DNA from 4 places in the Mesorhizobium sp. M0292 genome. Region 2 is predicted to be linked to each of the others. Evidence: predicted binding sites of a transcription regulator. Region 2 holds the regulator's gene; each other region holds the start of a gene.

Region 1 (7,640 bases), on a different contig from region 2:
TTTTTCCGAGACGCCGGAAGCGGTTTATCGCGAGGGATACAGGCATATCAGGGATGGGTGGAAGCGGGCGGCTTAGCCGCGCCGCCCAAGGAGTGCTGCGTTCCTTCACACCCCCCACTGTCCGGCAGGACAGAGGGGGGTGCTGTCCCTCGCACGTCACCCCTCCTCGGCCTGCATCCTGTTGTAATCATGGATGGTCCGGCTGAGCCGGCGCCTCAGGAAATTCGAGATGTTGTCGAACACAAACACGACGAGCAGGATCAGCAGCACCATGTAGAAGACGTTGGCCCAGTTGGAATTGGTGCGCATGGCTTCCCAGAGTTTCAGGCCGATGCCGCCAGCGCCGACGGCGCCGATGATGGTGGCGCCTCTTGTGTTGGATTCCCACTGGTAGAGCGTCTGGCTGATGAAGACCGGGATCACTTCCGGCATGACCCCATAGCGCTGCACCAGCAGGCCGTTGGCGCCGGTCGACTTGATGCCCTCGCGCGGTTTGTCGTCGATGTTTTCCAGGCTTTCCGAATAGATTTTGCCGAGCGTGCCTATTTCGGTGAAGAAGATCGCGGCGCTGCCGGCGAGCGGTCCCGGGCCGAAGGCGCGGGTGAAGAACAGCGCCCAGATCAGCATGTCGACCGATCGCATGAAATCGAAGAAGCGCTTGAGCACCTGGCCGAACAATCCGCTCGGCGTGATGTTGCGGGCGGCGAAGAAGGCGAGCGGGAAGGCGACGAGGCCGCCGAGCAACGTGCCGAGAAAGGCCATGACGATGGTCTGCAGCAGTTTCGTCCAGACGTCGCCATGCTGCCACTGCGCATTGTTCCAGATGTTGTCGCCGGCGAGCGCGAGGTTCGAGGTGCCAGGCTTAAGTTCCGGTCCGGACCAGATCAGCGAGATCACTTCACTGGCCGATTTGCCGAAGAAGGGCGAGCGCGTGTCGAAGACGAAATTTGCCCAGCCGAGGAAGCGCTTGCGGACCTTGACGCGATCGACGGTGACGCGCACTTCGCCGACAAAGCCCATCCTGGCGACGATCTCGTCGTCATGCGCGGTGATCCAGCCAGGCACCGGACCTGTAATTACCGGCTTACCGCTGGTCAGCGCCACCGGCACCATCTCGCCATTGGCGACGATCGTCGCTTTGGTCTTGTCGAAGGTGACGGACCTGGCCGCGCCATCGATCAGGACGGTGAAGGTGCCATCCGGGTTCTTGACAACCCAGTCGGGATCTGGGTTCTCGCCGAGTGCTGAAAACCGCGGGTATTTCGGCGTGATTTCAGGCTGGTCGAGGCGGAATTCAGGCTGCAGATCGTAGCTGATCCATTGCGTCAGGAAGAGCGGCAGGCGCTCCCAATGCGAGTCGCGCACCTGCGGCAGGTTGAAAAACCACAAGGCGTAAACGAGGTAGAGCAGGATGCCGCCGAACAGGAACAGCGGCGCGAATCGCTTGTAGGCCGGCCGCCGAAAGATTTGCGGATAGCGTTCCTCGATCGACTGGACCTGATCAGTGGTCAAAGCGGTCATTTAAGCGCTCATCAGAAAAGCTTGCTCGCCGACCAGCTTGCGGCGCAGCCAGGCGGAGAACTGGTCGACGATGAAGATCGTCGTGAACAACAGCAGCACCAACGCCACCGTCTTGGCGCCGAAACCGCGCGATATCGAGAGCTTCAGTTCCTCGCCGATACCGCCGCCGCCGACGGCGCCGATAATGGTCGAGGCCCGCACGTTGATCTCGACGCGCAGCAATGTGTAGGACATGAAATTGGGCAGCACCTGCGGCAGGTCGGCGAAGCGCACGCGCTCGAACCAGTTGCCGCCGACCGCTCTCAGGCCCTCTTCGGCGCGCATGTCGATGTTCTCGTTGATTTCATAGAACAGCTTGCCGAGCGCGCCGATCGAATGCAGGCCGATGGCGATGATGGCTGCGATCGGCCCGGTCGAGACAATGGCGGCGAACAGGCCGGCAATGACGATTTCGGGAAAGGCGCGCAGCAATTCCATGAAGCGCTTGACGACGAGCCGCAGCGCCGGATGCGGCGTCAGGTTGCGCGCGGCGATGAAGGAAAACGGCACGGCGAAGATGAAACCGATGAAAGTCGAGACCAGCGCCACGTTGAGTGTGGTCAGCATCAGCTCGAAATATTCGGGGATGTAGAAGCCGCCCCAGACATAGACGCGGCCGAGCGGGAAGTTGAACTCCTGGGTGCCGGTGTCATGCGGCGAGGCGATGTCGAACAGCGCCCGCCAGACGTCGTTCCAGTCCTTCGGGATCAGCCAGCTGAGGAAGTCGAATATATGCGGCAGCCGGTCCCAGAAGTGACCGGCATTGGCCTCGTCGGCGAACCACATGCTCGACAGCGTCGCCGCCAGCAGCAGGCCGATGCCGAGGATGGTATAAAGCCGCCGCAACGATATCTGGCGCTGCCAGGCGTTGGCTACCTGCAGGGTCGCGTTGGAGCGGGCTGTTGCTGAGATGGTCATGATCGGGACATGCAAAAAAGGCGGCGTTTTTCACGTCGCCCTTTCTGATTTTGCCGTCAGCCGCCGATGGCTGCCTTACGGGCTTCGACGATGACGTTGTAGAAGTCAGGCTTGACCGGGACGTAACCGGTGAAGTCGCCGCCTTCGACGCCTTCGAAACAGGCCTTGTCCTTCTTCGGCAGGTCGGTGAAGAAGGCGGCAAGCTTGGCGGTCATGTCGTCGCCGAGCGCGGTGCGCACGACCAGCGGGCCGTTCGGGATCAGGCCCGAGCGCCAGACTTCGACGAAGTCGTTGGGGTCGACGGCGCCCTTGGCGGTGACTTTGTGGAAGGTGCCGGAGGTGTAGCCGTTCTTGAAGTCGCCGATGCCGGAGGAATCGTCAACCGCAACGTCGACCTTGCCGTCGCGAACGGCGAGGATGTTGTTTTCATGGCCGCCATTGAACTGGGTCGAGGCGAAGTAGGCGTCGTTCGAGGCGCCGGTGTCCTTCGGGATCTGGGTCAGCGGGATCAGGTAGCCCGAGGTCGAGTCCGGATCGGCGTAGCCGAGCTTCTTGCCCTTGGCCGACTTGATGTCGGTAATGCCCGAAGACTTCAGCGCCAGGCCGATGGAATAATAGCCGGTGGCGCCGTCGGTCTGCTGGGTGGTGAGGATCGGGGTGACCGCCTTCGGGTCCTTGATGTAGACGCTGGCGTAGCCGGAAGCGCCGAGTTCGGCGAAGTCGAGCGTGCCGCCGAGCAGGCCCTGGATGACGCCGTCATAGTCGGCGGCGGGGAACAGCGAGACCTTTTCGAAGCCGAATTCGGTCTTCAGGTGATCGGCCAGGCACTGATAGTTGCGCAGGCGGTCGGTTTCGTTCTCTCCGCCGAGGATGCCGACGCGGAATTCCTTGAGGTCGGCCGCATGCGCGGCGCTGGTTGCCATGGCGAGCGCCGAAACGGCGCCGAATACCATCTTCCTGAACATTTGATGTCTCTCCTGTAAGTTCCGGCCCCGCGCCGGCAGCGTTCTTGATTTTTGCAAGTGCCCTTGACGCGGGCGGTCGATCCAGTGCGGCTCAGTTTTGGTCCATGATCTTTTCCGAAAACCGGTATCCACTTTTCGGGATCATGGATCAGTACCCGGGGAATGCGGGCTCGAGCGGGCTGGCGGATGCGGCGATCTTTTGCTTGTAGGCGATGCTGGTCGAGGTGATGGCCTCGGAGATATCGACGCCGTTGCCGTCGGCGCCATAGACCAGGCGCACGGCCTCGCGGTTGAGCGCTTCCGGCGGACCGTCGAAGACGATCTTGCCGGCAGCCATGCCGATGATGCGGTTGCAATAGGTGCGGGCGGTGTCCAGCGTGTGCAGATTGGTGACGACGGTGATGCCTTCGCGCAGGTTGATGTCCTGCAGCGAGTCCATCACCACCTTGGCGTTGAGCGGGTCGAGCGAAGCGATCGGCTCATCGGCGAGCAGCACCTTGGGCTGCTGCATCATGGCGCGGGCAATGGCGACGCGCTGCTGCTGGCCGCCAGACAGCGTGCCGGCTGGCTGCAGTGCGGTGCGGGCGATGTCGAGGCGCTCGAGTGCTGCAATCGCCTCAGCGCATTCGGCGCGGGTAAACATGCCGAGCAGGTTGGAAAAGGTCGAGCGATGATTGAGACGGCCGAGCAGCACATTGGTCAGCACATCGAGGCGCGGCACCAGGTTGAACTGCTGGAAGATCATGGCGCAGTCGCGCTGCCAGCGTCGCAGCGGCGAGCCACGCAGCCGCGAGACCTCGGCACCGTCAAAAAAAATCGATCCCTGGCTGGGGTCGATGAGACGGTTGATCATGCGAAGGAGGGTGGATTTGCCGGCGCCGGAACGACCGATGATGCCGACCATCTGGCCCTGCGGGATCGACAGGTCGATGGCGCTGACGGCGGTGTTCTTGCCAAATCGGCGCGAGACGCCGCGGATTTCGAGCGTGGCAGGGGTCGATAACATCGAAGAGTTCCAGACCTGAATTGATCGTCTGGTTCTCGCCTAGCGCAGCGACATGAACCTGCCATGTCATCACGATGTCAGTTTTGTTACGCTCCACAGCCGTGCGGCAAGTGGGGTGATCGCACCCGATCAGGCGCCGTATTTCTCGAGGAACGCGTCTGCCTCGAGTACGCGAAAATCGTCGAGCGCGGCGCGCAGCCTGGCGTGGTCCCAGTCCCACCAGGCGAGCGCCTGGTAGCGTTCGGCCGTGCGGCGATCGAAACGCTCGCGGATCGGCTTGGCTGGCACCCCGCCAACGATGGTGTAGGGCGCGACATCCTTCGACACCACAGCGCCGGCGCCTACGGCAGCACCATCGCCGACGGTGACGCCGGGCAGGATGGTCGAGCCGTGGCCGAGCCAGGTGTCGTGGCCGATGGAGACGCGTTTGGCGCGGCGCTGGGCGAAGAATTCTGTTTCGTGCTCGGCGTCGTCCCAATAGTCGGAGGCGCGATAGGTGAAGTGATGCAGCGTCGGCCGCCAGGTCGGGTGGTTTGTGGCGTTGATGCGCACGGCGGCGGCTATGTTGGAGAACTTGCCGATGGTCGCGCACCAGACGACGCAGTCCTGCATGATGTAGGAATAGTCGCCGAGGATGCTTTCGGACACGCGGCTGCGGTCGGCGATCTCTGTCCAGCGCCCCAATGTCGAGTTCTCGACCTGCGCCGTGGCGTGGACCAACGGCGCTTCCGATAGTTTCCTGCTCATGCAGCGATTTTTCCGGCGGCGAAAGAGGTCACGTCGATGATGCGATCGGCGACGGCGTCACGCACATCCGGGTCATGGAAGATGCCGAGCAAGGCGACACCGCCTGCCTTCTTGGCGGCGATCAACGCAACCACAACGTCGCGGTTTTTCGAATCGAGCGAAGCTGTCGGCTCGTCGAGCAGCAAGACCGGATGCTCGGTGATGAAGCCGCGCGCGATATTGACGCGCTGCTGCTCACCGCCCGAGAAAGTCGCCGGCGGCAGCGCCCAGAGCTTTTCCGGCAAATTGAGCTGCCCCAGCAAGGTGCGTGCTTTTTTCCGCGCGCTCTCGCGGTCCTCGCCGCGTTCGACCAGCGGCTCGGCGACCACGTCGAGCGCGGAGACGCGCGGCACGGTGCGCAGGAACTGGCTGACATAGCCGATCGTCTGGCGGCGCACGGAAAGCACCGTGCGCGGGCTGGCGATGGCGAGATCGATCAGGCCGCCCTCATGCTGAAGGATGATCTGGCCTTCATCGACGGCATAATTGCCATAGAGCATTTTCAGCATCGAGCTTTTGCCGGCGCCGGAAGGTCCGCCGAGCACGGCGCATTCACCGGCCCGGATCGAGAATGAGACGCCGGCGACAACCGGCAATCTGATGCCGTCGCGCAGATGCATGGTGAAGCTTTTGGCGACGCCGGAAACAACGAGGGGCGTCGGCATCAGAAGGTTCTCCAATCGTTGTTCGTCCGCGGGCCAACACCCCCCTCTGCCTTGCCAGGCATCTCCCCCTCAAGGGGGGAGATTGGCTGTCGCGTTCGACTTCGCCATTCTTCTGCATCGTAGAAGGGGCGGGACATAAAAGCTGCTGATCTCCCCCCTTGAGGGGGAGATGGCCGGCAGGCCAGAGGGGGGTGCCTTGGCGCCATCTTCACACCTGTAGAATCGAGGAAACAAGCAATTGCGTGTAAGGCGCGCGGGGATCGTCGAGCACGCGATCCGTCAGGCCGCTTTCGACGACACGGCCGTCTTTCATCACCATCATACGCTGCGACAGAAGCCGGGCGACGGCGAGATCGTGGGTGACGACGATGGCCGCCAGGCCGAGATCGGTGACCAACCCGCGCAGCAAATCGAGCAGGCGCGCCTGCACCGAGACGTCGAGGCCGCCGGTCGGCTCGTCCATGAACACCAGCCTCGGTCCGGTGACGAGGTTGCGGGCGATTTGCAGGCGCTGGCGCATGCCGCCGGAAAAGGCGCGCGGCTCGTCGTCGATGCGGTCCTCGTCGATCTCGACGCGCGACAGCCAGTCGACGGCAGTGGCGCGGATCTTGCCGTAATGGCGGTCACCGACCGCCATTAGCCGCTCGCCGACATTGGCGCCGGCAGACACCGTCATGCGCAAGCCGTCGGCGGGGTTCTGATGAACAAAGCCCCAGTCGGTGCGCATCAGGAAGCGGCACTCGGCCTCGCTCATACGGTAGAGTTCGCGGAACTGGCCGTCGCGCATGCGGTAGCTGGCGGTGCCAGAAGATGGTAGCAGCCGCGTCGACAGGCAGTTGAGCAGCGTCGTCTTGCCGGAGCCGGATTCGCCGACGACGGCCAGAACCTCACCCGGCCACAGGTCGAAGGTGACATTCTCGCAGCCGACGCGCGAGCCGTAGAATTTGGACAGTTCGGAGACGCGCAGCAGTGGGTCGCCGGTCATTCTGCTGGCCTCATCTTTCCTGCGGTAACATGGCTTTCAGCCGCAAGGTGGCCGCGATGTCCTTCGGCGCGCCGCTTCTCGCAATGGTCGGTGTCGGAGCAGACGAACATGTGGTCGCCATGGTCGTCGAGGATGACCTCGTCGAGATAGACATTTTCCGCCGCGCACAGCGCACAGGGCAGGTCGAAGGTCTGGACCTCGAAGGGATGATCCTCGAAGTCGAGGCTGACGACATCGGTGAAGGGCGGCACGGCATAGATGCGCTTTTCGCGCCCGGCTCCGAACAGCTGCAGGGCCGGCGAACGGTGCATTTTGGGGTTGTCGAATTTCGGCGTCGGCGAGGGGTCCATGACATAGCGGCCCTCGACCTTGACCGGATAGGCATAGGTGGTGGCGATGCGGCCGTGTTTGGCAATGTCCTCGTAGAGCTTCACATGCATCAGGCCGTATTCCTCGAGCGCATGCATTTTGCGCGTTTCGGTTTCGCGCGGCTCGAGGAAGCGCAACGGCTCGGGTATCGGCACTTGGTAGACTAGAACTTGGCCGGCGCTCAGCGGGTGTTCCGGGACGCGGTGGCGGGTCTGGATGATGGTGGCGCTGGCGGTATCGGTCGTCACCGCGACGTTGGCTACCTTCTTGAAGAAGGCGCGGATCGAGACGGCATTGGTGGTGTCGTCGGCGCCCTGGTCGATGACTTTCAGCACATCGTCCGGCCCGATAATCGAGGCGGTGACCTGCACGCCGCCAGTGCCCCA
Region 2 (7,640 bases):
CGAAGGTCAGGTAGAAGACGTCCTTGTTCTCGATCAGGCGGTCATAGCCGACGACCGGAATGCCTTCGTCCAGCGCCTTCTGCACCGCCGGGCCGATGGCCGACGCGTCCTGCGCCAGGACGATCAGCGCGTTGGCGCCTTGTGAGATCAGGCTTTCGACGTCGGTCAGCTGCTTGCCGGGATTGGACTGCGCGTCGGCGGAAATGTACTTGTCGCCGGCGGCTTCGATCGCCGTCTTCATCGCCGCCTCGTCCGTCTTCCAGCGCTCTTCCTGGAAGTTCGACCAGGAGACGCCGATGACCTTGTCCTTCGCCTGCGCGACCGAGACCAGCGTCAGCGACATGGCGGCGCCCGCCAGCATGGCGGCTGCAAATCTGTTCATGATAAACCCTCCCTGCGCCGCGCGCGGCGCGACAAAACTGGCCCGAGGGCCGGCACACAGAGGCTCCATTTTTTCGAGCCTCGAAAAAATACTGGTTCAATGATAAGGCACTGTCAACATCGATTCTGATGGATTCTGATGGCGTTGCCGAATTTTTTCGAGCTCCGCAATAAACAATGACAGGGCTGCCGGCGTCTGCCAATATTTGGCTGGTGCCGTCGAACGCCTTCACTATCATGAGGCGCGAGGAGGCCGGGAGGAAAACAAATGTCGGTTGGGATCCGCCACGACGATCTGCGCCGTCGCAACCGTGCGATGGTGATTTCGGCCGTGCGCCGGGCCGGCCAGCCGTCGCGGACCGAGATTGCGGCGACCACCGGCCTCAGCCATTCGACGATATCGGCAATCTCGTCTGATCTAATTCAAGAAGGCATCCTGATTGAAGGCAAGCCTGGCGAGACCGGCTCGCTGAAACGCGGCCGGCCGCAGGTCGGCCTTGGCCTCAACCCGGAAGCGGCGGCGGTCATGACCGTGGTGCTGTCGCTGAACTTCCTCTCCGTCACCGTCATCGACTATGCCGGCCAGGTGGTCGCGGAAGAACAGCGCCGGCTCGACACGCTGACCATGCCGCGCGACGAGCTGATCGGCGAATGCGTAGCAATCGTCGGGCGGCGTCTCGCGGACCCGGACCTCGATGTCCAGAGCATCGCCCGCATTGCCATGGGCATCCAGGGCATCACCGATTCGCAGGCGCGGGCCATGCTGTGGTCGCCAATCACGCCACTGACCGACATTGCCTTCGCCGACATGTTGGAAGCGGAATTCGGCATTCCTGCCACCATGGAGAACGACTGCAATATGATGGCGGTGGCCCTGCAATGGCGCCAGCCCGAGCGCTACCGCGACAATTTCATCGCGATCCTCTTGTCGCACGGCATCGGCATGGGGCTGGTGCTGAAAGGCGAACTGTTCACCGGCACCCATTCCTCGGGCGGCGAGTTCGGCCACATGATCCACCGTCCGGGCGGCGCGCTCTGCCGCTGCGGGCGGCGCGGCTGCGTGGAAGCCTATGCCGGAAACTACGCCATCTGGCGCAGCGCCAAAATGATGGGCGAGGATGCCGAGCCGGTCGATATCGGCGACGCTGATATGCGGGCGCTGGCCGCTCGTGCGCGAGAGACGGACGGACCGGAGCGCGAAGCCTATCGCAGGGCCGGTGAGGCGCTCGGCTTCGGCCTCGGCAGCCTGTTTGCGCTGATCGACCCGGCCCCCGTCGCCATGGTCGGCGTCAGCGCCGCCGCGTTCGACCTGATCGAACCGGCATTGCGCGAAGCGATCGCCCAGACCGCCGGCGGCCAGCACTCGAAGTCGATCTCCTTCGACACCGAGCCCAACGAGCTGCCGCTGATCCGCGAAGGCTGTGCCACGCGCGCGCTCGGCTTCGTCGACCAGGAGATTTTTGCGCCGGGTATTCAGCCCAAATCCGGCAAGCATGTCGCGTGAATGGCCGGCAACGGCGCGACGCGCAGGATCCTAGTCTTCCCTGATCGCGTAGCCGGCGCCGCGAATGGTACGGATGACATCCGGCATGCGGCCGTTGTTGACGGCCTTGCGCAGCCGCCCGACATGCACGTCGACGGTTCGCTCGTCTATATAGATCGTCTCGCCCCAGACATTGTCGAGCAGTTGGCTGCGCGAGAACACGCGGCCGGGATGGCGCATCATGAATTCGAGCAGCCGGAACTCGGTCGGTCCGAGCCTGATCTCGCTCTTCTTGCGGTAGACACGGTGCGACTCGCGGTCGAGCACGATGTCGCCGACCTTGAGCACGCTGGACAGCACTTCCGGCTTGGCCCGGCGCAGCAGCGCCTTCACGCGCGCCATGAACTCCGGCGTCGAGAATGGCTTGACCAGATAGTCGTCGGCGCCGGTGGACAGGCCGCGCACGCGATCGCTTTCCTCACCGCGCGCGGTCAGCATGATGATCGGCAGCCGCTCGGTTTCGGGCCGCACTCTAAGCCGCCGGCAGAGCTCGATGCCGGAAACAGCGGGCACCATCCAGTCGAGCACCAGGAGATCGGGCACGTTTTCCTGCAGGCGGATCTCGGCCTCGTCGCCGCGTGTCACCACCTCGACTTGATAGCCTTCGGATTCGAGGTTGTAGCGGAGGAGCACGCCTAGCGGCTCCTCGTCCTCCACGACCATGATGCGTGGCGCGATCATAGGCAGTTCACCCTCATCAGGCCGGCGTGGCCATCGCCGTCTCGTCCTGCTTCGGACGATTGGCGGGCAATTGCTGGCCGGTCAGCACATAATACGCATTTTCGGCGATGTTGGTGACATGATCGCCGATGCGCTCAAGATTCTTGGCGCAGAACAAGAGATGCGTGCAGGCGGTGATGTTGCGAGGGTCTTCCATCATGTAGGTCAAGAGCTCACGAAACACGGACGTGTATTTGACGTCGATGCGCTCGTCGTCATTCCTGAGTTTTGCAAGCGCTGCCGCATCGGTGGCGGCATATTCCTCGACGACGCCTTGCACCTGGATCAGCACCAGTTGCGCCATGGCATCGATGGAGTGCGAGAGGTCGCGCGGCGTGACGCTCAAGCCCACGGTGCCGACGCGTTTGGCGATGTTCTTGGCGAGATCGCCGATGCGCTCGAGGTCGCCGGCCATGCGGATCGAGCCGACCACGGCGCGCAGATCGTTGGCCATCGGCTGGCGCTTGGCGATCAGCGTGATGGCGCGGTCGTCCAGTTCGCGCTGGCGCGCATCCATGATGGCGTCGTCGGAAACGACACGCTGTGCCAGCGCATTGTCCGAATTGAGCAGCGCCCTGGTCGAGCCGCTGACCATCGAGCCGGCCAGATCGCCCATGTCGCGGATCAGCTTGCTGATCTGCCCGAGCTCTTCATCGAAGGAGGCGACGGTATGTTCACCCATGATCTTGGTCCTCGTGCCTGAAAATTCACCCCGCCGGACGGCTCAGCCGAAGCGGCCGGTAATGTAGTCTTGGGTGCGCTTGTCGTCGGGGTTGGTGAACATCTTGTCGGTGGCGCCCTCCTCGACGAGATAGCCGAGATGGAACATCGCTGTACGCTGCGACACGCGCGCCGCCTGCTGCATCGAGTGGGTGACGATGACGATCGTGTAGTTCTGGCGCAGTTCGTCGATCAGCTCCTCGACACGGGCGGTGGCGATCGGATCGAGCGCCGAGCAGGGCTCGTCCATCAGGATCACCTCCGGCGACACGGCGATGGCGCGCGCGATGCACAGGCGCTGCTGCTGGCCGCCGGACAGGCCGGTGCCGGGCTCCTGCAGGCGGTCCTTGACCTCGTTCCAGATCGCAGCCTTCTTAAGGCTCTGCTCGACGATCTGGTCCATGTCGGACTTGCGCTTGGCCAGCCCATGGATGCGCGGGCCGTAGGCGACGTTCTCGTAGATCGACTTCGGGAACGGGTTGGGTTTCTGGAACACCATGCCGACGCGGGCGCGCAGTTCGACGACATCGATGTTCTTGTCGTAGATGTCGTCTTCATCGAGCGTGATCTTGCCGGTCACCCGCGCCGAATCGATGGTGTCGTTCATGCGGTTGAGGCAGCGCAGGAAGGTCGACTTGCCGCAGCCGGACGGGCCGATCAGCGCCGTCACCTGGTTCTGTCGGACGTCGAGATTGACGTCGAACAACGCCTGCTTCTCGCCGTAGAAGACGCCGACCTTGTCGCCGCGCATCTTGATGACTTCGTTCGACTTGGCGTTCATTTTGTCGCCCACTGCATTCTCAAGGGACTGTTCGGTCATGATGTTCATACCAAATTGCCTTTTTTCTACCAGCGCCGCTCGAACCGGCGCCGGAGCACGATCGCGGTGATGTTCATGGCCATGAGGAAGACGAGCAGGATGATGATGGCGCCGGACATGCGCTCGACAAAAGCGCGCTCAGCCTCGTTTGCCCACATATAGATCTGCACCGGCAGCGCGGTCGCCGGATCGAAAGGCGTCGCCGGATAATCGGCGACGAAAGCGACCATGCCGATCAAGAGCAGCGGTGCTGTCTCGCCGAGCGCACGCGCCAGGCCGATGATGGTGCCGGTAAGGATGCCTGGGGCGGCAAGCGGCAGGATGTGGTGGAACACCATCTGCATCTTGGAGGCGCCGAGGCCGAGTGCCGCCGAGCGGATCGACGGCGGCACCGCGGCGAGGGCGGCGCGCGTGGCGATGATTATGGTCGGCAATGTCATCAAGGTCAGCACCAGGCCGCCGACGAAGGAAGCCGAGCGCGGCATGCCGAGGAAGTTGATGAACACGGCAAGGCCAAGCAGACCGAAGACGATCGACGGCACCGCCGCGAGATTGTTGATGTTGACTTCGATCAGGTCCGTAAAGCGGTTCTTCTTGGCGAATTCCTCGAGATAGATCGAGGCGGCGACGCCGATCGGCAGCGCCAGCAAAAGCACGATCACCATCATGTAGAACGACCCGATGATGGCCACGGCCATGCCCGACGTCTCGGGCCGGCTGGAGGCGCCATAGCTGAACAGGCCGGTGTTGAAATGCTCGGCCATCGCGCCTTCGGCTTTGAGCTTGTTCATCCAGTCGATCTGCTGGTTGGACACCTTGCGGCGCGCTTCATCGACGCCGAGGTCGATCTGGCCCTTGAAGGCCGAGTCGAGATTGGCGGCGGCCAGGATGTCGACGTCACGCGTCGTGCCGATCACCGACGGATCGGCGGAGACGATGTCGCGCAGCTGGACGCGGGCGCCTTCCGACAGGAAGCCCTTGAGCTTCAGCATCATCGGCTTGTTGGCCGGATCGATGCCGAGCTTGGCCACCAGCGCGTTTTCGGCGAGCTTGGGATAGTTCGCCTTGATCAGCACATTCGGGTCTGTGGCACGCTTGTTCGAGGGGTCGATGACCTTCTCATCGAAGGTGATCGGAAGCGTCACCGTCGTCTGCCAGAAGGCGGTGTAGCCTTTCGAGACGATGGTGATCAACATGATGGCCAGGAACGCCAGGCCCACCGAGATCGCAATCACGCCATAGATGCGGAACCGGCGTTCGGCGGCATAGCGCGCCTTCAGCCCGATGTCGCGGCGCGGACGCGCGACGGCACCCGCCATCGTGTCCAGGGGGATGTCGGTCATTCGTACTGCTCCCGGTACTTGCGCACAATGTAGAGGGCGACGATGTTCATCACCAGCGTCAGCGCGAACAGCGTCAGGCCGAGCGCGAAGGCGACCAGCGTCTGCGGCGAGTTGAACTCGAGATCGCCGGTCAGCTGGTTGACGATCTTGACAGTGATGGTCGTCATCGCCTCGAACGGATTGGCCGTCAGATTGGCGGCGACGCCCGCCGCCAGCACGACGATCATCGTCTCGCCGATGGCGCGCGACGCCGTCAACAGGATGGCGCCGACGATGCCGGGCAGTGCCGCCGGCAGGATCACCCGCTTGATCGTCTCGGAGCGCGTGGCGCCGAGGCCGAGCGAGCCGTCACGCATTGCGCGCGGCACCGCGGTGATGATGTCGTCGGACAAAGAGGACACGACCGGGATCAGCATGACGCCCATCACCAGGCCGGCGGTGAAGATGCTCTGGCCCTGGATGAAGGGCGAGCCGCCGGTGAGTGCCGCCGACAGGTCGCGCAAGAACGGTCCGAGCGTGACCACGGCGAAGATGCCGTAGACGATGGTCGGGATGCCGGCCAGCAGTTCAAGCGCGGGCTTGACCACCGACCGGACGCTGCGCGAGGCGTATTCGGACATGTAGACCGCCGACATCAGCCCGACCGGCACTGCGACCAGAAGCGCGACGGCGGCGATGTAGAGCGTGCCGGCGAGTAGCGGGATCAGGCCGAACTGACCCTGGCTGCCGCCGGAACCGGCGGCGGCGAAACGCGGATCCCACACCGTGCCGAAGAAGAAGCTCATCGGCGATACGCTTTCGAAGAAGGTGATCGTCTGGAACAGCATCGACAGCACGATGCCGACCGTGGTCAGGATGGCGATGGTCGAGGCCGCAAGCAGCCCCCACAGCATCAACTTCTCGACATTGTTGCGCGCCCTGGCGCGCGGCGCGATCTGCCTCAGCGCATAGAAGGCGCCGGCGATCGACAGAGCGAAGGTCAGCACGGCGCCGAACAGGCCGAGCCGGTCCTGGACCTGGTTCGCCTCGACCGCGATCGGGATCATATAGTCCTGGGTGTCGCTGGCCAGTGCCACGCCCTTGGCGGCGAGCAGCGGCTGCAATTCGGCGAAAGTAGCGGGAAGTGCGGTATCGCCATCGAGCCGACGCAGGCCCTTGGCCAGGCTCTTCACCAGGCTGGCGTCGAGCGCTTCGCTGGCGACCTTTGTGTCGGCGGTGCGCTCGGGCAAAGCGGCATGGATATGCCGGTCGAGATAGAAGGAAGAGCCGATATCCCAGACGGCGAGCAAAAGGACGGCAGGCAGGACCGCGAGCAGAAAGGCCCACCAGCCATGATAATGCGCGCGCGAATGCGGCTTGACCTTGCCGGTATCCTGCGCCGCTGCGCGCTGGCGGCCGACCACAAAAGCGACCACGCCTATGGCAATGACTATGGCGAGTACGAGCAAGGACGACATCACCCACCCCAGGGAAAATTCAGATCGCCGCCGCCGTTGCGGCAAGCGGCGAAATCAGGGCGCGGATTTGGTCCGCGCCCTGATCCGGTCGGTCGATTACATTGTCTTTCCGGCGGCGAAGGCGTCGCGCTGGCCCTGACGTTCGGCGTCGGGAGCGGAAACCAGGCCGTACTGGGCGAGCGGGCTTTCCGGGCCGATCATCTGGTCATCAAGGAAGAACTCGACATATTCCTTGAGGCCGGGAACGACGCCCAGATGCGCCTTCTTGACGTAGAAGAACAACGGCCGCGACACGGGGTACGTGCCATCGGCGATGGTCTGCGTCGAAGGCACGATGCCTTCCACGGTGGCGACCTTCAGCTTGTCGGCATTGTTCTCGTAGAAGGCGAGGCCGAACACGCCAACGCCGGTCTTGTTGGAGTCGATGCGGGCCAGCGTCTCGGTGTAGTCGCCATCGATGTCGACAGCCTTGCCGTCCTTGCGGATGGCGATGCAGGTCTTGCCGATTTCCTTGTCGTCGGCGATGCCGGCAGCCTTCAAAGCGGCCTTGTCGCAGCCGGCGTCGAGCAGCTTGGTCTCGAACACTTCACGGGTGCCGTGCTTCTCACCCGGGATATAGGCGGCGATATCCCAGTCGGGCAGCTTCGGATTCACCT
Region 3 (7,640 bases), on a different contig from region 2:
GCGACGTGCGCAAGGTCGAGCCGCTGGCGCGCGGCGTCGCCCCCTTCCGGGCCTGGCTGACCGGCCGCAAGCGCTTCCAGGCGGCGACGCGAGCCGCGCTGCCGGTGTTCGAGGCGGTCGGCCCGCGCGTACGCATCAATCCGCTGGCGCACTGGACGACATCCGATCAGGCCGACTACATGCGCGCGCATGCGTTGCGCGAAAATCCGCTGGTTGCGTACGGCTATCTGTCGATCGGCTGCTTCCCATGCACGCAGCCGGTGCAGCCGGGCGAAGATGCGCGCAGCGGACGCTGGGCCGGTCATGCCAAGACCGAGTGCGGCATCCATCTGTCGGGACTGGAAGTGTCGCTGACCGACGCATCCCTTTAAGCTATGGTGATATTCAGGTGAGGTTGGCCTGCAACGGCGGCTTCCGCCCGGAGGCCGCCGGTTTCGTGTGGACCGGCTTTCGCGGACTTCGATTTTGGGGCTTTTAGGAATTTTCGATGACTGAACCGACGACAGCGGAGACCCGCCTCTGGACCCGGACGGGTTTTCGCGAGGACGAGTGGACACATGCCGAAAGTGCGGATGCACTGGCGGGCAATGGCCGCTTCATCCTGCCGTTGCAGGCATTTCTCGGCCTCGATGCCGAAGTGCGGCGCTCGGCCAAGGAGCGGCTTGGCGTCGCGCTGCAGCCCGGCGACCAGCTGGAAAAGATTGTGGATCTGCTCGACCAGCTGTCGCTGGTGGCGCTGGCCTTCCCGGCCTTCAGCGACGGCCGCTCGTTTTCCAAGGGCGAATTGCTGCGCAGCCGCTACCATTTCGAGGGCGCGGTCCGCGCCACTGGCCAGGTGCTCGTCGACCAGCTGCCGCATATGCTGCGCCTCGGCTTCGACGAGTTCGAAATCTCCAACCCGGTTCTGCTGAAGCGCCTCGAAGAAGGCCGCACAGGCGGGCTGGGCCTTTACTATCAGCCGACCGAAGCGTCGGAGCCGAAGGGGCCGAAATACTCCTGGCGGCGCGTTCGCAACATCTGACGCAGCGGTAATTTCGCCTGTCTTTACAAAGACTGTGATCGGGCCTTCTCCTGGCTCTCCGGACGGAAATATCCGCCGGCCGCGAGGGAGGAATCGGCGCTCATCGGCGGCAACACCAATGCACCGTCCATCATGATCGCCGAAAAGGCGCCTGACATGATCAGGGCTGCAAGGTCTGGATGCGCGAGGAGCGCAAGGCTGCCTGAGCCGGTTTTTGGAAGATGCCGCCGCGCCTTCGGTGCGGCGGTTTTTTTCTTTGTCTTACGGCATTCCCAAGCGAAAGCCCGGAAAACCGCCTCACACTTTGCTGGAATTGCTTTCAGGCCAAGGCCCGCGCTTCGCGAAACGAGATCAGCTTGCGGCGGTTCTCGTCCCACAACGCCAGCTTGACGCAGCGCAGGCTGTCGAGAAGCGTGACGCGGCCGATGCCGCGCAGTTCGGGATAGTCGCGCAGCACTTCCTGCAGCCGGTAGCCCGGCACCTTGGCCGAGAGATGGTGCACGTGATGGACGCCGATATTGCCGGTGAACCAGTTCAGCACCGGCGGCAAATCATAATAGGACGAGCCGTGCAGGGCGGCACGCTGGAATTCCCACTCTTCGTCCTTCGCCCATTCCGTCTCCTCGAACTGGTGCTGGACGTAGAACAGCCAGATTCCGGCCGATCCGGCCAGGATCACGATCGGCAAATGGACGATCAGGAAAGCGCCGGGGCCGACCAGCCAGATAAGCAGCGCTGCCGCGACCGCGATGCCGAGATTGGTGGTCATCGACGACACCCAGGGCGTCAGGCCGCCGCGCATCATGCCGACCGGCAGCCTCTGCTCGAAGATGAACAGCCAGATCGGGCCAAGGCCGAACATCACCAGGGGATGGCGGTAGAGACGATAGGCAAGGCGTCCCCGCCAAGACAGCTGCCGGTATTCAGCAACCGTCAACGTCCTGATATCGCCCATGCCGCGCTCGTCAAGATTGCCGGCGCTGGCGTGATGGGTGGCGTGCGCGCGCCGCCAGCAATCGTAAGGGGTCAGCGTCAGCACGCCGAGCGCGCGGCCGATCCAGTCGTCGGCAGTGCGGTTGGCGAAGAAGGAGCCGTGGCCGCAATCGTGCTGGATCATGAAGATCCGCACCAGAAAACCGGCGGCGGGAAGGATCAGGATCAAGCCCCACCAGTGGCCATAGGAATAGGCTGCCGAAGACAGCGCCCACAGCGTAACGAAAGGAATAAGGGTGATGGCGAGTTCAAGAGTGCTGCGTCGCCGGTCGGGCTTCTTGTAGCGCGCCAGGATCTTCAACCAGGCGCGCTTGCTGTTGGCGGCCGTCTCGGGGGAAATCATGTTCATCAGGAAGCATAGGCGGGGCGTCCCGCTGCCGCAAGGAAAAGCTCACGCAAAATTACTGCGCGTAATTGTCGCGCGATAGCATCGCTATTGACGGCGTTGGCCGCCGGCCATGCTGGCTTCTATGCCGTCCAGCCGGTCGAGCAGGTCCCGGAAACGGGCGGGAATGTCGGCCTCGGTGCGGAAGGCCGGCAAGGTGCGCAAGAAGCGCGTCGTCGCCTCGGTGCCGAACTGGCGCCTGATGTCGGCGGCGAGCTCTTCGCTTCTGTTGCCAGTATTGCGGTCCATTGTCTCAAATCCTGTGTCGGTTTCAAAACTCCTCCAAGCTTTGAATGGTTCCCCATAGCGGGGTATTGGCAAGCAAAGGCTGCCGTTACGGTAAAGTTTGAATTAATTTTGAACGTCCTTGCGCCCCGCACCAAGTCCGACGGGCTGCCCGCAACATTGCCTGCTGTGGGGCGTCCTCCTGGGCTTGCCCCTTGATTTTTGGCCGCCAAACCTCGATATCGGGCGCAAATCCAAACCATTCGAATGACGGGAAATGGCGATGAGCGACCAGACAAAAGACGAACGCGCGCCCGAGGATATCGAAACGGCCGAGGCCGAGCGCACGCAAGGCGGCATCGACGGCGACTATGAAGCGCTGGTGCGGTTGCTGAAGGAAAACGAGGAGCTGAAGGACCGCGCGCTGCGCGTCGCAGCCGAGATGGAGAATCTGCGCCGCCGCACCGCCCGCGACGTGCATGATGCGCGCGCCTATGCGGTGGCCAATTTCGCCCGCGACATGCTGTCGGTGTCGGACAATCTGCGCCGCGCGCTCGATGCTATCCCCGCCGAGGCGAAAGCGGCCGGAGATGCCGGCTTCAAGGCGCTGATCGACGGCGTCGAGATCACCGAGCGCGCCATGCTGTCGACGCTGGAACGGCATGGGGTGAAGAAGCTCGAACCGGAAGGTGAGAAGTTCGACCCGAATTTCCACCAGGCGATGTTCGAAGTGCCCAATCCCGATGTGCCGGCCAACACCGTCGTCCAGGTCGTGCAGCCGGGCTATTCGATCGGCGAGCGCGTGCTGCGGCCGGCCATGGTCGGGGTCGCCAAGGGCGGCCCCAAGATCGCGGCCACCGAAGCGCCGGTCGAGCCGGGGCCGGTGAACGAGCAGGCCGAGAAGGATGCGTGAGTAGGGTAGGCAGTAGGGAATAGGGAATAGGGAATAGGCAGGCGTATCAATCGCGCGGCTTCGTGTTATTCATACTTTCCCTAATTCCCAATCCCTACTACCTCATGTCCCTGACACCCATCGACCTCCTCGACTATGCCGGCGTCGCCGTCTTTGCCGCGACCGGGGCGTTGGCGGCTTCGCGCAAGCAGCTCGACATTATCGGCTTCCTGTTTCTGGCCAGCGTCACCGGCATTGGCGGCGGCACGCTTCGCGACGTCATCCTCAACCTGCCCGTCTTTTGGGTCGCCAACTCCGGCTATGTGCTGGTTTGCGCGGCGGTTGCGGTGCTGGTCTTCTTCATCGCCCACCGCGTCGAATCCCGCTGGAAATGGCTGCTCTGGCTCGACGCCATCGGATTGGCGGCCTTTTCCGTAATGGGCGCGGCCAAGGGGCTGGCCATCACCGGCTCGCCGGTCGTCTCCGTTGTTATGGGCGTGTTGACCGCCACATTTGGCGGCATCCTGCGCGATCTGCTGGCCGGCGAGCCATCGGTGCTGCTCAGGCCCGAAATCTACGTCACCGCCGCACTCGCGGGCGCCGGCCTCTACACACTTGGCGATCTTGCCGGCCTGCCGCCGCTCGCCTCGGATATTGCCGGCTTCGTCGCGGCTTTCCTGGTGCGCGGCGGCGCGCTGAAATTCGGCTGGACCTTTCCGTCCTACAAGAGCCGCCCGGGACGGCGACCGGAGGATATTCCGTAGGGAGAGGGGATAGGGAATAGGGAATAGGGAATAGGGAATAGGGAATAGTCGGTAGTCAGCAATTCGCGGCAGCCTTCACTACTGCCTACTGCCTACTGCCTACTGCCTCACGCCGCAAAGCGCTGCGCTTCCCCGCCATAATAGTTGACGTAGCGGGCGCCGATTTCCTTGACCGGCATCACCACGAACACATCGACGGTGGAGAACTCACGGTCGATGACGCAGCCGTCGCCGATGCGGGCGCCGACGCGCAGATAGCCCTTGACCAGCGGCGGCATGGCCGCGATCGCCGCCTTGGCGTTGACTGCCTCGATCGGCATCAGATCCATCGAGCAATAGCGGCCGGAGACCGCCCGCACATCCCAGGCGGAGTTGGTCCGGCAGTGATGGGCAAGGTAGGTGAGCGCCTCGGCATGCGCAGCCGGCACCGTGCCAGGGAACGAGGCACAACCGGTCATCACGCCGATCTCATAGTGGTTGATGTAGGCCCAGATGCCTTGCCACAGCGCCTCGATGGTGCGCTTCGAGCGGTATTCCGGCAGCACGCAGGAGCGGCCGAGCTCAAGGAAGCGCTGGCCGGGATGGCGGGCGATCAGCTTGGTCAGTTCGAACTCGCCTTCGGAATAGAAGCCGCCGGCGGTCGCCGCAATCTCTTGCCGCAGCAGGCGGTAAGTGCCGACGATGCGGCGATGCTCGGGGCCGGAGATCGAAGTGTCCAGCACGAGGAGATGGTCGCACAGCGGGTCGAAGCGGTCGGCGTCGCGCCGGTCCTGCGCCTGGAACAGGTCCTTCCTGGCGCCAAGCTCGTCATAAAACACCCGGTAGCGCACTTCCTGCGCGGCGGCGATCTCGGCCTCATTGCGGGCAAGCCGCACTTCGAGATTGCCGATACGGCCCAGCGGTGCGCCTGTTGCGACGGCATCGGCGTTCCGCGCGGCGAGCAAAGCGCCGCCTGCGCTGGGCCGAGTGTCACATTCCGGCATAACTGTATGCACGAGTGATTCTCCTTCGAGCCATCCCTCTTGGCACGGGGATACGGTGTAGGTGCAACAGGATTGTGACAGTACCGTGATACGGCGCGACGGGCAATACTTCGTCGGCTGGCGAAAACCCTCATTCGGCTACCTACGTGACGCGAGGATTTCTCCAGCGTCGCTTCAGGCGGCCACCTGGCCCTCGACGGCATGGACCAGCGCGTCGGGATCGAGCGGCTTGGTGACGAAGCCGCTGGCGCCATGGGCGAGCACGGCGTGGCGGGTCTTTTCCTGGCTGTCGGCCGAAAGCACCATGATTGGCACCGGCGGCACAGCCATTTCCTCTTCGTGGCGGCGGATGGCGGCGATCGCGTCCAGCCCGTCCATCACCGGCATGTGCAAATCCATCAGCACCACATCGAAGCGATTTTTCAGCCCGGCTTCGGTCACCGCCTCGACCGCGGCCTTGCCATTGCCGACCACTTTCACGCGATGTCCCGCCTTCAAAAGCGTGGCGCGGGCAAGCATGGCGTTGATGTCGTTGTCTTCGGCGATCAGCACCGACAAACCTTGCTGGCGCCCGCCATGGGCACGAAGCGAGGACGCGCCGGTCTTTTCCGGCTTGGGCGGCGGCAAGGCAGGGGCATGACTGGTCAGCAGCACGCGCAGCAGGGTTTCGCCGCGCACCGGCCTCGCCAGGAAGGTGGCGTAGCCGCTGGTGCGGAATTCGCCAAGCATGCCGCGGTCGGTCGGCGCGATCAGCGTGATCGCCTCGCAATCGGCAAAGCCACTCTGGCGCAGGCGCTTGAGCAGTCTGCCGTCGCCGTCCTCCAGGGCCGCGTCGATCAACAGCACATCGCAATGTTCGGCGAAGGGCGTCGCCTGGGAAGCGGTTGCGGCGACGTCGACGGCGCCGCCATGGGCGCGGATGGTGCGGGCGATGGCGTCGGCCTCGACGGCGTTCTTCGACACGATCACGGCGCGCCGGCCGGCCAGGATGTTCTGCCGGTTCTGCGGTGCTTCGGTTGCTCCTGCGGCCGGGATCTCGAAGACGAATTCCGATCCCTCGCCAAGCCGGCTCGACACCGAAATGGCACCGCCCATGGCGGCGACCAGGCGCCTCGATATGGCCAGACCGAGGCCGGCGCCGCCATGGGTGCGGGTCGAGGTGCCGTCGGACTGTTCGAACTCCTCGAAGATGCGCTCCATATCCTCTTCGCGCAGGCCAGGGCCGGTGTCGGCGACGGTGAAGCAGATGCGGTCGCTGGTCTCGGTGCGGGCCCGTGCAACCGAAACCAGCACGCCGCCGGTGTCGGTGAACTTGATCGCATTGCCGATCAGGTTGAGCAGCACCTGCCTGACTCTTCCCGGATCGGCCATGATCATCTGTGGCACGTCGGGCTCGACATGACAGCCGAGGCCGATGTTCTTGGCGAAGGCTTTCGCCGCCATCAGTTCGATGATGTTGTCGGCGATTTCGCGCAGCGATGTCGGCTGCGGCTCCGGGTCGAAACGGCCGGCCTCTATCTTGGAATAGTCGAGCAAATCCTCGATGAGCGCCAAAAGGGCGCTGGCCGAGGTCGAGACAGCGCCGACATAGGTGCGCTGCTCGGGCGACAGATTGGTGTCAGCCAGAAGCTTGGCCATGCCCATGATGCCGTTCATCGGCGTGCGGATCTCATGGCTGACGGTGGCGAGGAAGCGCGACTTGGCCTGGCTGGCATATTCGGCGCGCTCACGCGCGGTGATCAACGAGGATTCGGCGCGCTTGCGGGCGGTGATGTCACGGGCAATCGCCCGGTGCGAGACGGCGCCGCTATCCTTGTCGCGCACCGACAGTTCGATCCACGAGAACCAGCGCGGACCGTTCGGCGTGCGGATGGAGACGTCGGTGGAACTCAGGCATTCGTGATCCGAAAAGGCGGCGTCGGGAACGATACCGACATCGATGCCGAGGTCGGCCAGAGTCCTGCCGGCAAGGTCGCGCTGATCGGTTCCGACGAGGCCGGCGAAAACCATGTTGGCATAGACGATGTGGCCGTCGCGGTCGCGGTGGACGACGAGATCGCCGAGCGCATCGATCAGCCCGCGAAAACGCTCCTCGCTCTCCTGCATCTCCCACATGCGGTCGGCCAGCGTCTCGATCTCGGCGCGGCTGCGCGCGGCGGTTTCGTCGAGCAAGGCCGTCGCGCGGTGGACGGTGCGGCGGTTGCGCAGGTGCATGGCGACGCCGGCAACGCCTGTCGCCAGCAGGCCGAGGGTGATGAAGATCGGCGCACCGGTGAGGTGGGAGAGGCCCGCCAGCACGACACTGGCGACCACCGTCAGGAACGGCAGGCCCTCGGACGTGGGGCGCGGCAAATCCGGCGCCAGCGGCGGCGCGGCA
Region 4 (7,640 bases), on a different contig from region 2:
CCTCGAACCTGATCGGCCTGTTCGGGATCCTCGCCATCGGCCAGGCCTTCGTCATCATTACCGGCGGCATCGAATTGTCGGTGGGATCGCTGGTGGCGCTGCTCGGCACGCTATTCATCGATTTCATCGCCGTGCGCGACATGCCATGGCCGCTGGCGCTGCCGCTGATCCTGGTGCTGGGCGGCATCATCGGACTGGCGCATGGCTGGCTGATCACAAGGCTGAAATTGCAGCCCTTCGTGGTCACGCTGTGCGGCCTTTTGATCTATCGCGGGGTCGCCCGTTTCTATACCGCCGACGGCACCGCCGGCTTCGCCTTCGGCCAGAATTTTCCCGAGCTCGAATTCCTCACCGCGGGCCGCAGCTATGGCGTGCCCAACAGCTTCATCGCACTGATCGTCATTTCGATCGTCATGTGGGTGGTGCTGCACCGCTCGGTGTTCGGACGCTACCTCTATGCCATCGGCAAGAACGAAGAGGCGGCGAAATATTCGGGAATTCGCACCGGCCGTGTCGTCATGGCCGCCTATGTCATCTGCGGCGTGCTGACGGCGCTGTCGGCGATCTATTTCGCCATGTACACGCGCTCGATCTCGCCGGCCAGCCACGGCCAGTTCTACGAGCTCTACGCCATTGCCGCCGCCGTTCTCGGCGGCTTCTCGCTGCGCGGCGGCGAAGGCTCGCTGGTCGGCGTCATCCTGGGCACCGTGCTGCTGCAGGAGTTGCAGAACCTGGTCAATCTGCTCGGCATCCCGTCCTCGCTCAACTTCGCGGTGATGGGCGGAGTGATCCTGATCGGCGTGCTGGTCGACCAGCAATGGGGCGTGTTCCGCGCAAGGCGGCTGATGCTCGATGCCAGCCGGAAGACTGTCGCGGCGGAGTAGCGCTACATCACGCCGGATATATCCGAGAAGGCCATCGCCTTGCGCAGCACCTCGGCGAAGCGTTCTCCGGCGGCTTCGCGCTGGCCGCCATTGTCGATCGAGGTGACGCCGGAGCCGGACAAAGCGATATTGGCGCTGCGGGCGAGCCGAGCCAGCACTTCGCCGCGCGATTCGCGGCCGCGCTGGGCGAGACGCTCGGCGAGGATTTCCGGCGAGGCGGTGATCTCGACGACAGCCAGATTGGCATAGCGCTCCCGCAGCACCGGGATGACTGCGCGCGAGACATTGGCGACCGCGACATAGCCGTTGGCGATGGACCAGTCGACATCGGCCGGAATGCCGTAGCGCAGGCCGTGCGCCTCCCAGGAAATGGCGAAGGCGCCGTCGGCCTCGGCTTCGACAAAGGCCGCGTCGGCCAGCGTGTCGTGATCCTCGCTTGCCGCATCGCTCGGCCTGGTGATGACCCGGCGGACGAACTCCAGCCTCGTCTCGTCGACAAACAAGGTGCGGGCATAACCGATTACCGTATCCTTGCCGGCGCCACTCGGGCCGACGACGGCGACGAAGACGCCGTTGCGGACCGGAAAGGCCTCGCTGCTGAGTTCGCGCTCGATCGACGCCGAGACCATCAGGCGACCCGCCGCCCTTGGCGCCAGACGGTGCGCACGACCGGCACATGATCGTCGAGGCGCACCCGCACGAGGTCGGCGCGGCGGCCCTGTTCGATGACGCCGCGGTCGTTTAGGCCGATCGCCTCGGCCGGATTCTTCGACACCATCGCAACCGCCTGCGTTAGGGAAATGCCCTCGACGACGTCGCCGAGGAAGAAGGCCGACTGGATCAGGCTGAAGGGAATGTAGTCGGACGACAATATGTCGAGCAGGCCGTCGCCGGCCAGCGTGCGGGCCGAGACGTTGCCCGAATGCGAGGAGCCGCGCATGACGTTGGGCGCGCCCATCAGCACGCCGAGCCCGGCATCCTTCGAGGCCTTGGCGGCTTCCAGCGTGGTCGGGAATTCCGCGACGCGCACGCCTTGTTCGATCGCCTCGTCGACATGGCCTGATGTGGCGTCGTCATGGCTCGCCAGCACGATGCCCCGCTCGTTGCAGGCGGCTGATATCGCCACCCGGTTCGGTCCCGAATTCTTCGCTGATTCCGACATCCGCTTTTCGCAGAACAATTGGAAGTCGCGATCGGTCAGCTTCAGCTTGCGCTGATAGTAATGGGCGTAGGTCTCGAGATTGACGAACTGGCGCTGTCCCGGCGCATGGTCCATCAGCGACGCCAGTTTGACCCGCTGGTCGCCATCGAAATTGGCGAAAGCCCGCAAGCAATCCGGCGCCGAGACCTCACAGCGCAGGTGCAGGAAATGGTCGGCCCGCAACCGGTCTTTCGCGACGCTGTCCTCGATCGCGTCGGCGAGCTTGCGAATATCGTCGGAGGTAAGATCCGCGTCCTCGTCCATGCCGACGCGCAGCGCGTCGAGCACAGTGGTGATCCCGGCGGTGGCCACCTGCGCGTCATGGGCGAGCACGGCGGCGATCGGGTTCCAGCGCACCTTCGGGCGCGGCGCATAGTGGCCTTCGAGATGGTCAGTGTGCAGCTCGACCAAGCCGGGAATGATGTAGTCGCCGCCCATGTCCTCGCCGCCCATGTTCCCGCCGGTGTGGGCGGTGCCGGCGTCGATGCCGGAAATAAAACCGTCGCGCAGCACGAGCGACCCTTCGACGATCTCGTCGGCAAGCACGATGCGGGCGTTGTGGAGAACAGTTTCGGCGGTCATTCAGGCAGTCCTTGCTTACTCGGACGAATTGCGGTCAGGCGGTTTTTCGGGCAGCGCGGCGGCCGAGCGCATGATGCGAAAGCACCATGAACGGAGCGCCCGGTTCGGTTTCGACGAACAGCGTCAGCGCATCCACCAGCACCGGCTGCTGCAGCACATCGCCGAACAGGCTGTCAATTGCCGCGCGCAGACGTTGGCTTTCCTGCGGCCCGGCCCGGCCGGACAGTGTCATGTGGAAGCGAAAGGCCTCGAACACGTAGGGGTAGCCCCACTGACAGAGATTGCGGAACTCGGCGGGGTTCAGCGAATCCGGGCTGCGGCGCTCGATCTCGGCCTCGGTGAGCGGCGCGCGAAAACGGTCGAAGCTAAGCACGACATCGTCGGCGAAACGGTTGAGCGGCGGCAGCGGGCGTTCCGGCACCAAAGCGAAGAAACCATCGATCTGGCTGACGACCAGGCGCGGGATGGTGACCGTCGGCGTTGCTTCGGCAAAGGCGTCCAGCGCCGCGCGCAGCGAGCTTTCGGTTTCGTTGGCCGCCAACCGGAAGGGCGCTTTCAGCGTCGCATGAAAACCGTAGCGCCGCGCCGATGCGGTGTGAAAAGCGACTTCGGCCGCCGACAGCTCGCCCACCGCCTCGACCGGCCTGGTGGCGGCGCCAAAGGGGTCGCGACCCAGCCAGTTGGCGGCGATCCGCGCCAGCGGCTCGTCCTGCATCGGGGTGAAATAGATGGCGTAGCGCATCGAAAATCCTCGTCAGCCCGCTGCCATAGGTGATTTCCATGACGGATTGACGAAGCTTATGCGGGTTTTCGAAGGCAAATCGACCCCGCAGGTCCTTAGCCGACGATTTTTCGCTGCTGGACCAACAGCTTCCGCCGCAAGCGAAGGCCGATCAGGCTTTCATCAGCCACTCGTGCTCGGGCGCGTTGTGGAACTTCCACGTCCGCTTCGGCCCGGCCATGACGTTAAGGTAATAGAGGTCGTAGCCGTGACAGGCCGCGCACGGATGATAGCCCTTGGGCACCAGCACGACATCGCCGTCCTCGATCGCCATCGCCTCGTCCAGTTCGCGGGCGCCCGACTTGTCGGCGTCGGTGTAGACCCGCTGGAAGGCAAAGCCCTGCGGCGGGTTGAGGCGGTGGTAATAGGTTTCCTCAAGATAGGATTCGGCAGGCAGATTGTCCTGGTCGTGCTTGTGCGGCGGGTAGCTCGATGTGTGGCCGCCGGGCGTGATGACCTCGACCACCAGCAGCGAGTCGGCGGGCCTGCCCTCGGGCAATATGTTGGTGACGTAGCGCGTGTTGGTGCCTTTGCCCCGAGTCTCCTGGCCGAGGTCGTCGGGTGCGATGACGCGAACGGGCAAGCCGCCGCCCAGGCCCGGCGCCGAGCAGACCGCGAGTTCGAGATCGGTGTCGGCGGTGACCGACCAGTCCGAACCCTCCGGGATATAGACCGACCACGGCTTGCCCTCGAAGGGCGACATGCGCTCGCCGAGCAGGCAGAGTTCCCGGCCGCCGGCCTTTGCCGTGCCCTTGCCGGTGACGAACACCAGGCAGACTTCGCGATCCTGCGTCTTGCCGGATGCGGTCTCGCCCGGCTTCAGCCGGTGCAGGTCGAAGCCGACATAGGTCCATCCGGCGCTGTTGGGCGTGACATGCGCGACGCGGCCATGGCCCTTGTCGGCTTTGACGAGCAGTTTCGACATGTTTTGTCTCCTATCGCAAGTCTTCGAGGTCGGCCTCTCAACTTCGTCATCCTAGAGCGAAGCTCCGTCGCGAAGACCCTAGGATGACGAAGCGAGGGACGTTCCGGCCAATCACCGACGTAGGCGATACGCCAGGTGTCGAGTGTCCGACCCGCAAGCCCTTCCGAGCCACGGCCGCTTCATTCCTTCGGTTCGGCGTCCGCCTTCGCTTCGCCGGTCTTCGGTCGATCAGGCGCAGCCTTGCTCTCCTCCACCGGCTTGTAAAGGTAGAAGAACTGCCAGACGGCGTAGGCGGCAAAGCCGAGCGCAATGATGCCCCAGAATGGGGTGCCGGAGGCGAATTCTATTCCGGCCCAGATCACGCAGACGGCGACAACGGCAACGCGCCGCCACAGCGGCCGGAAGAACGGGTGCTCGTAATCCTTCATCGGACCGGCTTACGCATTGGGAAAGCCTTGCGTCTCGACCGTGTAGCCGGCCGCCGTCATCACCCGCATCAGCTCCTTGTAACCCACTTGGGCCATCTTCAGCGGCGGGTTCTTTTTCGGGTCCTGCTCGGCCTCGACGACGAACCAGCCTTCATAGCCATGGTCGGCGAAGCGCTGCACGATGGCGCCGAAATCGAGCGAACCGTCGCCAGGCACCGTGAAGGCACCGAGCGCCACGGCGTCGAGAAAGGACTGCTTTGTGCGGTCGAGCCCGTCGATCACGCCCATGCGCACATCCTTCACATGGACATGGCTGATCCGCTTGTGGTGGTTGTCGATGGCGCGCAGCACGTCGCCGCCGGCAAAGGCGAGATGCCCTGCATCGAGCAGCAACGGAATGCCTTCGCCGGAATGGCGCATGAAGGCATCGAGCTCCGGCTCAGTCTCGACCACTGCCGCCATGTGATGGTGATAGGACAGCGGCATGCCTTGCTCGGCGCACCATTCGCCGAATTCGGTGAGGCGCCTGGCATAGGCCCTCATCTCGTCGTTCGACAGTTTCGGCTTGGTGGCGAGAGGCCTGGAGCGATCGCCCTGGATCGAGCGGCCGACCTCGCCATAGACGATGCAAGGCGCATTCACCGCCTTGAACAGGTCGATCATCGGCTGGATGCGATCCTTGTTCCTGCCCATGTCCTCATCGACCAGCGTGCCGGAGAACCAGCCGCCGCACAGCGTCACGTCGGCCTGCTTCAGGATCGGCAGCATGATTTCGGGGTCGTTTGGAAAACGCCGGCCCATTTCCATGCCGGTGAAACCTGCCGAGCGCGACTGGCGCAGGCACTCTTCCAGCGAGACGTCGTCGCTGAGTTCGGCAAGATCATCGTTCCACCACGCAATGGGGGACATGCCCAGTTTGGCTTTCAAGTTTTAGCTCCGGTTTCTTGTTCACCCTCCCGTTGTGGGGAGGGTCGCTGCGAAGCAGCGGGGTGGGGTGCGGCGCCAGACCCCCACCCGGACCTTCGGTCCGACCTCCCCACAAGGGGGAGGTAGGGGGCAGCGCTGACTTAGCATCAATCGCCAATAGTCTGCATCTGCCGCTTTTCGTCATAGGCCTTGCGGGCTGCGTTGACCTGCGGCCGTGCGGAGACTTCCGGCACCGCGACATCCCACCAATGGCCGCCGGCATCGGTGGAAATCAGCGGGTCGGTGTCGATGACCAGCACGGTGGTGCGGTCGTTGGTTTTCGATTTTTGCAGCGCGGTCTCCAGGCCGGTGATCGACGGCACCTTCTCGGCAATAGCGCCCATGCTCGCCGCATGCGCGGCGAAGTCGATGTCGGGCAGGATCTCGTGGCGCGCGTCCTTCAGGAGGTTGTTGAAGTTGGCGCCGCCGGTGGCCATCTGCAGCCGGTTGATGCAGCCATAACCCCTGTTGTCGAGCACCACTATGGTCAGCTTCAGGCCGAGCATCACCGACGTGGCGATTTCGGAATTCATCATGAGGTATGAGCCGTCCCCGACCATGACGACGACCTCCTGGTCGGGCTTGGCCATCTTGGCGCCGAGCCCGCCGGCAATCTCGTAGCCCATGGTCGAGAAGCCATATTCGCCATGGTACGAGCCGGGCGCGCCTGCCTGCCAGAGCTTGTGCAACTCGCCCGGCAGGCCGCCCGACGCATTCAGCAGCGTTACGCCGGACCCGAGCGCGCGCTGCACGGCGCCGATCACCTGCGCGTCCGAAGGGAAGGCGGCGTTGGTCGACGCCGTCACCTTGGAGGCTTCGGCCTGCCAGGCCTTCTTGCCTTGGGTCGCATTGTCGGTCCATGTCGCCGGTGCTTTCCACTTCCCCAGCGCAGCACCGAGTTCGGCGAGCCCTTCGGCCGCATCGGCGACCAGCGGCAGCGCGCGGTGCTTGCCGGCGTCGAAAGGCTGCACGTTGAGCCCGATGATGGTCTTGCCGGAGTTCTTGAACAGCGCCCACGAGCCGGTGGTGAAATCCTGCAGGCGGGTGCCGATGGCGAGCACGACATCGGCTTCTTCCGCCAGCCGGTTGGCCGCGGACGTGCCGGTGACGCCGACCGCCGCCATGTTGAGCGGATGTGTGTCGGGCAGCGAGGATTTGCCGCCTTGCGTCTCGCAGACCGGAATGCCGGCGCTCTCGGCGAATTTCGCCAGTTCATCCGAAGCCTGCGAATACAGCACGCCGCCGCCGGCGATGATCAGCGGTTTTTTCGCACCCTTCAGCGCGGTGACCGCCGCCGCCAATTCATGCCGGTCCGGACGCGGACGGCGCTGGTGCCAGACGCGCTCGGCGAAAAAGCTCTCGGGATAGTCATAGGCCTCGGCCTGCACGTCCTGGCAGAGCGACAGCGTCACCGGGCCGCATTCCGCCGGATCGGTCAGCACCTGCATGGTCCGCGCCAATGCCGGGATGATCTGCTCGGGACGGGTGATGCGGTCGAAATAGCGCGACACCGGACGGAAGCAGTCATTGACCGTCGCGGTGCCGTCGGAAAAGTCCTCGGCCTGCTGCAGCACCGGGTCGGGAATGCGGTTGGCGAAGACATCGCCCGGCAAAAACAGGACGGGCAACCTGTTTACATGGGCGAGCGCCGCCGCCGTCACCATGTTGAGCGCACCGGGGCCGATCGAAGAGGTCGCGGCCATGAAGCGGCGGCGGAAATTGGCCTTGCCATAGGCGATCGCCGCATGCGCCATCGCCTGCTCATTGTGGGCGCGGAAGGTCGGCAATTCGTCGCGCAGCTGGTACAGCGCCTCGCCGATGCCGGCGACATTGCCGTGACCGAAGATCGCCCACACACCGCCGAAGATGGGCA

The links. The regulator PhoB, encoded in region 2, activates phosphate uptake and scavenging genes when phosphate is short. The targets are predictions, from matches to a motif close to TGTCATNNANCTGTCAT.
Region 1: phnC (phosphonate ABC transporter ATP-binding protein) is a predicted target of PhoB. The motif match lies at 4,524-4,540, and genes of this name have one in related genera.
Region 3: olsB (l-ornithine N(alpha)-acyltransferase) is a predicted target of PhoB. The motif match lies at 5,327-5,343, and genes of this name have one in related genera.
Region 4: NKI96_RS14290 (DUF1045 domain-containing protein) is a predicted target of PhoB. The motif match lies at 3,448-3,464, and genes of this name have one in related genera.

The regions. Positions count from the first base shown of each region.
Region 1 covers NZ_JAMYSB010000020.1:70,465-78,104, forward strand. Annotated here, with positions in the region: gene NKI96_RS24955 (sugar phosphate isomerase/epimerase family protein) at 1-76, shown strand, start outside; gene phnE (phosphonate ABC transporter, permease protein PhnE) at 157-1,521, opposite strand; gene phnE (phosphonate ABC transporter, permease protein PhnE) at 1,522-2,478, opposite strand; gene phnD (phosphonate ABC transporter substrate-binding protein) at 2,535-3,443, opposite strand; gene phnC (phosphonate ABC transporter ATP-binding protein) at 3,592-4,449, opposite strand; gene NKI96_RS24980 (DapH/DapD/GlmU-related protein) at 4,579-5,196, opposite strand; gene phnL (phosphonate C-P lyase system protein PhnL) at 5,193-5,900, opposite strand; gene phnK (phosphonate C-P lyase system protein PhnK) at 6,109-6,885, opposite strand; gene NKI96_RS24995 (alpha-D-ribose 1-methylphosphonate 5-phosphate C-P-lyase PhnJ) at 6,882-7,640, opposite strand, start outside.
Region 2 covers NZ_JAMYSB010000010.1:809-8,448, forward strand. Annotated here, with positions in the region: gene xylF (D-xylose ABC transporter substrate-binding protein) at 1-382, opposite strand, end outside; gene NKI96_RS16855 (ROK family protein) at 650-1,885, shown strand; gene phoB (phosphate regulon transcriptional regulator PhoB) at 1,916-2,605, opposite strand; gene phoU (phosphate signaling complex protein PhoU) at 2,622-3,326, opposite strand; gene pstB (phosphate ABC transporter ATP-binding protein PstB) at 3,369-4,193, opposite strand; gene pstA (phosphate ABC transporter permease PstA) at 4,211-5,527, opposite strand; gene pstC (phosphate ABC transporter permease subunit PstC) at 5,524-6,984, opposite strand; gene NKI96_RS16885 (substrate-binding domain-containing protein) at 7,081-7,640, opposite strand, start outside.
Region 3 covers NZ_JAMYSB010000002.1:401,780-409,419, reverse strand. Annotated here, with positions in the region: gene NKI96_RS04815 (phosphoadenylyl-sulfate reductase) at 1-371, shown strand, start outside; gene NKI96_RS04810 (DUF934 domain-containing protein) at 488-1,021, shown strand; gene NKI96_RS04805 (fatty acid desaturase) at 1,341-2,363, opposite strand; gene NKI96_RS04800 (hypothetical protein) at 2,448-2,648, opposite strand; gene grpE (nucleotide exchange factor GrpE) at 2,908-3,537, shown strand; gene NKI96_RS04790 (trimeric intracellular cation channel family protein) at 3,648-4,280, shown strand; gene olsB (l-ornithine N(alpha)-acyltransferase) at 4,388-5,263, opposite strand; gene NKI96_RS04780 (response regulator) at 5,438-7,640, opposite strand, start outside.
Region 4 covers NZ_JAMYSB010000007.1:236,035-243,674, reverse strand. Annotated here, with positions in the region: gene NKI96_RS14305 (ABC transporter permease) at 1-884, shown strand, start outside; gene phnN (phosphonate metabolism protein/1,5-bisphosphokinase (PRPP-forming) PhnN) at 887-1,516, opposite strand; gene NKI96_RS14295 (alpha-D-ribose 1-methylphosphonate 5-triphosphate diphosphatase) at 1,513-2,667, opposite strand; gene NKI96_RS14290 (DUF1045 domain-containing protein) at 2,702-3,409, opposite strand; gene iolB (5-deoxy-glucuronate isomerase) at 3,561-4,373, opposite strand; gene NKI96_RS14280 (hypothetical protein) at 4,553-4,801, opposite strand; gene iolE (myo-inosose-2 dehydratase) at 4,811-5,728, opposite strand; gene iolD (3D-(3,5/4)-trihydroxycyclohexane-1,2-dione acylhydrolase (decyclizing)) at 5,875-7,640, opposite strand, start outside.